DNA from 2 places in the Jejuibacter sp. L23 genome. Region 1 is predicted to be linked to the other one. Evidence: predicted binding sites of a transcription regulator. Region 1 holds the regulator's gene; the other holds the start of a gene.
The links. The regulator PurR, encoded in region 1, represses purine synthesis genes. The targets are predictions, from matches to a motif close to CANGCAAACGTTTGCNTG.
Positions count from the first base shown of each region.

Region 2: rfaQ (lipopolysaccharide core heptosyltransferase RfaQ) is a predicted target of PurR. The motif match lies at 1,789-1,806, and genes of this name have one in related genera.

Region 1 covers NZ_CP138199.1:2,336,874-2,340,007, forward strand. Annotated here, with positions in the region: gene punC (purine nucleoside transporter PunC) at 1-427, opposite strand, end outside; gene punR (DNA-binding transcriptional activator PunR) at 547-1,458, shown strand; gene purR (HTH-type transcriptional repressor PurR) at 1,494-2,519, opposite strand; gene SCU88_RS10765 (YnhF family membrane protein) at 2,820-2,909, shown strand; gene SCU88_RS10770 (MFS transporter) at 3,101-3,134, shown strand, end outside.
Region 2 covers NZ_CP138199.1:89,534-92,667, reverse strand. Annotated here, with positions in the region: gene SCU88_RS00415 (glycosyltransferase) at 1-500, opposite strand, end outside; gene rfaQ (lipopolysaccharide core heptosyltransferase RfaQ) at 497-1,555, opposite strand; gene waaA (lipid IV(A) 3-deoxy-D-manno-octulosonic acid transferase) at 1,966-3,134, shown strand, end outside.

The DNA of each region.
Region 1 (3,134 bases):
GCGAAAGCGCGACCAGTGGCATAATAGAGGCGAAAACCCGTTTTGCCTGCGGGCCGGGATAGCGATCGGCGACCAGCGCCTGCCAGCTTACGGTGGCGGCACAGACCCCAACCGCCTGAATAAAGCGCAGTGCCAACATCATGGTCGCGCTCTTGACCCACAGCATTCCCAGACAGCCGAAGGCGAACAGCGCCAGCCCCGCCAGTAGTATCGGACGGCGGCCAAAACGGTCCGACAGCGGTCCCCAGATCAGCTGCGCCAGCGCGAAACCTGCCAGAAACAGGCTCAGACTGGCGCTAATAGCGCCAGGGCTGGTGTTCAGACTCTGCTGCATGGCGGAAAACGCCGGCAAATACATATCGGTGGCCAGAAAGCCGATAATGCTCAGACCGGCCAGCCAGACCATAAATCCTTTTCCAGGTTGCATGATTTCTCTCTAAGATCTTTTTTGGGTGAATGCAGGGAATGGGCGCAGTGTAAGGAGTGCATCATTGCTTGTGAAACGCTAATATTTGCCTGTTGCATTCAAATTTTTTGCAGGCAGATATGTGGTCGGAATACTCACTGGAAGTGGTGGATGCTGTTGCCCGCAACGGCAGCTTTAGTTCGGCAGCCCAGGAGCTGCACCGGGTGCCTTCGGCGGTCAGTTATACGGTACGTCAGTTAGAGGCGTGGCTGGCGGTTCCGCTGTTCGTGCGCCGCCATCGAGATGTCGAACTGACGGAGGCCGGGGCCTTTTTTCTGCGCGAAGGACGGGAGGTTATCAAAAAAATGCTCTCCACCCGTCAGCGCTGCCAGCAGATTGCCAACGGCTGGCGCGGGCAGCTCTCCATCGCCGTGGATAACATCGTTAAACCGGCGCGTACCCGCCAACTGGTGCTGGATTTCTACCGCCATTTCCCCGATGTGGAGCTGCGGGTTTCTCGTGAAGTGTTTAACGGCGTATGGGACGCGCTGGAGGACGGGCGCGTAGAGCTGGCGATCGGCGCCACCCGGGCAGTACCGGTTGGTGGCCGTTACGCCTTTCGGGATATGGGGATGCTGCGCTGGCATTGCGTGGTGGCGTCCGGTCATCCGCTGGCGGTAGCGGAGGGGGCGCTGGATGATGAACGACTGCGACGCTGGCCGTCGCTGGTCCTGGAAGATACCTCGCGCTCACTCCCCAAGCGTACGACCTGGCTGCTGGATAACCAGCGGCGCATGGTGGTGCCGGACTGGGAGACGGCAAGAGAGTGCCTGGATGCCGGGCTCTGTGTCGGCATGGTACCAGCCCACGTTGCGCAACCGCGGATAAAAAGCGGTCAGTGGGTAGCGCTGGCTCTGGAGAATCGCTTTCCTGATGCCGCCTGCTGTCTGAGCTGGCGCCAGAACGAAGACTCACCGGTGCTGGGCTGGCTGCTGGATTATCTGGGGGATAGCGAAACGCTGAATGCGGAGTGGCTGAAGGAGCCCGGTTGAGCGGGCTCCCCTGTGCCTGGCGGCGATAGTGGTACTTAGCGGCGATAGTCGCGGAACGGGCCATCGGCCACCGAGCGGCGCTCAATCAGGCGCGGGTGAACCTCCAGGGTGCGGGACTGCTCGCGCTTATTGACGATACGGTCAATCAGCATATTAAAGGCGGTCTCCCCCAGTGAGTCCTTGGGCTGGTGGATGGTGGTCAGCGCCGGGGTAAAGTAGCGGGAGTTGCGCACGTTATCGTAGCCGATAATCGAAATATCCTGGGGCACCCGCAGCCCCATTTCATCGGCGGCACACAGGGCGCCCATCGCCATCACATCGCCGCCGCAGAATACTGCCGTGGGGCGCTGGGCGGCAGACAGAATCTGTTGCATGGCGCGGTAGCCGGATTCCGGCTCGAAGTCTCCCTGCACCACCCACTTTTCATTCAGTTTGATGCGCGCTTCTTCCAGCGCCTTCTTAAAGCCTGCCAGACGGCCCGCGCCGGTATTGCGGTGCGGGGAGCCGGGAATCGCGCCGATATCACGATGGCCGCGTTCAATCAGGTAGCGTCCCGCCATATAGCCGCCTTCGAAGGCGTTATCGATGACCGAGTCGGTGAAATCAGCTTTCGCTTCGCCCCAGTCCATGACCACCATTGGGATATGGCGGTACTCTTCGAGCATCGCCAGTAGCGGTTCCGGATATTCCGAGCACATTACCAGCAGGCCGTCGACGCGTTTCTGAGCCATCATCGACAGGTAGGCGCGCTGTTTCTCCTGGTTATTCCAGGCGTTGCCCAGCACCAGGGTATAGCCCTTATCAAAGCAGCTTTTCTCTATGGCTTCGATAATTTCCGCAAAGTAGGGGGCCTCACTGCTGGTGGCCAGCAGCCCGATGGTTTTAGTGTGATTCACTTTCAGGCTGCGGGCTACGGCGCTGGGCGAGTAGTGCAGCTCTTTGATGGCGGCCCATACCGCATTACGGGTCTCTTCCGCGACAAAGCGGGTTTTATTGATAACATGCGACACCGTAGTGGTGGAGACGTTTGCCCGCTTTGCCACATCTTTGATTGTTGCCATCAGTCGTCACTCCCGGCCATTTCCTGGTCTCCTTGAATACCGGCCGGTTAATCGTTTGCCTGGACTTATCCCGGGGCGCAACTTTTCAGGTTGCAGGTATGTCGGGGAAGCGACACTGGACGGGAGGAGGGCATTACCGGACGGCGTAAAAACACGTTAGCCGGGGATTTTGTCCTATCTTTGCTAAAAGTGGAAGAGGAAATCTGCATTCAGGGCCACTTGATACAGGATTTTCAGGGTCGTTTGTGGGAAAATGAATCAGTCATTACGCTAATATGGAAAAAAGCACAGGAGAAAATCATGAGTACCGAACTGAAATACTCGCTGGTCACCACTATTATCGCGCTCGGCGTGATTGTGTGCGGCGCACTGACTGCCGTACTGCATTAATCCCCGACCCGGATGCGCGTCGTTGCGTATCCGGGCCTTTCTATTATTGCTATTTGCGCAACAGCCTTTTGCTTTTAACACGTCTTTAACTTTCCCCCGCAGACTGTCATTATTCTCCGCCTGACGATTTCCGGCAGCAGTGAGTTCCGCCCTGGCGGAAGCTGTCTCCCGAATTTACCGGAGAAATAACAATGAAATTTAATTTCCCCTTACTGGCGCTGGCCA
Region 2 (3,134 bases), 2.2 Mb from region 1:
GGCGGCAGAATATGAAAACGCTCCGGCTCGGTATGATAATGGCGACGGAAATCGGCAATCTGCTTATCCGTTAACATCAACAGCGCGGTCTTTGCCCCCTGGCGGAAGGTGGCCCGCTCAAACGCCATATAGTGCCTGTAGCGCCCGGTCAGGCGATAGAAAAAACCTTTCTCTCGTTCCACTTTTTCGGCGTAGCAGACATCGGCAGCATAGTAGACATCCAGCCCAGGCATTTTATTGAAGCCAACTACCCGATCTGCGGGATGCTGCTGCAAATGCGCCTGCACCCACTCATAGTATTGTGTATTGCGCCCATGATTGGTGCGGGACGCCACCGGTACCTGAATAATCTCAAGCGCTTCCGGCTTCTCGCCACTCCAGGACTGAACGTAAACCCGAACCTTGTGGCCGCGTGCCGCTACCGTGTTAGCAATACGCAGAAAGTCGCGCTGTAAGCCCCCAAAGGGAAAATATTTATAGAGACAGAAGGCGACAATCATGATGTTGCCTCTTGCGGCATATCGGCCAGCAGTTTATCCGCTGCGGCAATGACATCCTGGGCCGGAATAACGGAAAGATATTTTTTGTTACGCTCCCGATCCTTACGTTCCGGCATAGGTTGATAATCTCCCGCCCAAAGTTGGATCGCATTATCCGACCAGGGGCGCCAGAACACATGGTCGGTGGCGCCAAACAGACAGACGATCGGCGTTTTTACCGCCGCGGCAATATGCATCGGGGCAGAATCGACACCAATAAAGAGCGCGGCATGATCGATTAGCGCAGCCAGTTCCGGGAATCGCGTTTTACCCGCCAGCGCCGTCACAGGCTTATGCTGGCATCCTTCGGCGATGCGTCTGACACAAGCTAAATCCTCTTCCCCGGGCCCGCAGGTCAGCACCACAGCATAACCACGCTGTTGCAACGCATCGACTACTTCAGAAAATTTCTCGTCATCCCAGCATTTAAACAGCTGTCTGGCTGTCGGCTGGATCACCACATATTGCCCGGTGATGTCCTGCTCTGTCAGTTGAGCACGAAGTTTTTCCCAGTGTTCAGATCGATAACTCATCGTGGTATCAAGGCAAACATCGCTGATGCCCAATGGCGCCAGTACAGAAAGGTTACGCTCCACCACATGCTGACCGCTAAATGGCGCCAGATACGTAAAGCTCTTCTTCCAGAAAGAAGACTGGCGATGGGAGTAGTTCTGCGAAATTTTCACAGGGGCAGGCAATAACCGCACCAGTAACGAAACCATCCACTGATCGGTCAAATTCACGATCAGATCATAACGTCGGGCACGCAGTGTCTTAACCAGGCTCAGGAAATTACTTATTTTCTCTTTGGTACCTGACCCTTTTTTCGCCATGCCATACAGGGCATGGATCTCCAGGTTTTCTGAAAGAATCGGGATGGTATCCTGGTAGAGCAGAACATCTATTTGCGCATCGGGGTAACGCCGCTTAAGCGTGCTGATAACCGGCGTGGTTAGCAGCATATCCCCATGAAAACGCATTTTGATGATGAGAATTCTGTTAAATGACTTTTCCACAAGCATCTCTTTAGCTAATCAGACACTGCCAGTCGCAACAAAAGGGCACGCTACCGCCCCAGGCTTTACAGCTACCTGTTCACTGACCCGCTTCTTAAATTTAGTTCGCTAGTGTACCACTTCCTCTGCATTAAGCCGAGTTGAATGTTTTTTGCGCGAATAAATTAATTTTCCCTTTATTTCAATGATATGAAGAATTTTCTGTCACGACACTGAAGAGTACCAAAAAGAGACAGGCAAACGGTTTTATGCGCTTTCTATTGGGCCGGAATACCCCCAACAAAAATCTTTTAAAACAAAGCGTTAATTAATAAATCTTCCAGCCTAATTCCCGGATGCCGCGAAAGTAATGGCAATGGCGGAGTGAAATACATAGAATCCCCTGCAAGTTCCCAGCACAAGAATGTACTATGCTCCAATTGCTTTACACGACGCTGCTTTACCTAATCCAACCGCTAATCTGGATTCGGCTTTGGCTGCGTGGTCGTAAGGCACCAGCCTATCGCAAGCGCTGGGGAGAACGTTACGGCTTCTATAATAAAGAGCTGAAAGGCGGCGGGATTATGCTGCATTCGGTCTCGGTTGGCGAAACTCTGGCGGCAATTCCGCTGGTTCGCGCCCTGCGCCATAGCCACCCCTCCTTGCCGATTACCGTCACAACAATGACTCCCACCGGCTCTGAACGCGTGCTTTCCGCTTTCGGCGACGACGTCCAGCACGTCTATCTGCCCTACGATCTGCCAGATGCATTAAACCGCTTTCTCGATCGGGTCGATCCCCGGCTGGTGCTGATTATGGAAACCGAGCTGTGGCCAAATCTGATTTCTGCACTGCATCGTCGTCAGATCCCACTGGTTATTGCTAACGCTCGTCTTTCTGAACGCTCGGCAAAAGGTTATGCCAAACTGGGGCGCTTTGTGCGTACGCTAATGCGTCGAATCACGCTTATCGCCGCCCAGAACGAAGAAGACGGTGAACGTTTTATTCAACTTGGCGCCAAACGTTCACAGCTTGCCATCACCGGCAGTCTGAAGTTTGATATCTCCGTCACGCCGCAGATGGCCGCCAGATCCGTTACCTTACGCCGCCAGTGGGCTCCACATCGTCCGGTCTGGATCGCCGCCAGCACCCACGAAGGTGAAGAAAGCATTATCGTGGCGGCTCATCAGCAGTTGCTTAAGCAATACCCCAATCTGCTGCTTATCCTGGTACCGCGCCATCCGGAACGCTTCCCCGATGCCATTGATCTGGTACGAGAAGCGGGTCTGAGCTTTATTACCCGTTCTTCTGGTGAAGTGCCATCCGGCAGTACCCAGGTGGTGATTGGCGATAGCATGGGCGAGCTGATGTTGCTCTATGGCATTGCAGATATGGCTTTTGTCGGCGGCTCTCTGGTTGAGCGCGGCGGTCATAATCCTCTGGAGCCTGCTGCCCACGCCATTCCGGTACTAATGGGGCCCCATATTTTCAACTTTAAGGATATCTGCGCGCGTCTTGAGCAGGCAAACGGGCTAATCACCGTTACCGACACCACATCGCTGGTGAAGGAGATGAGTTCCCTGCTCTCTGATGAGGATTA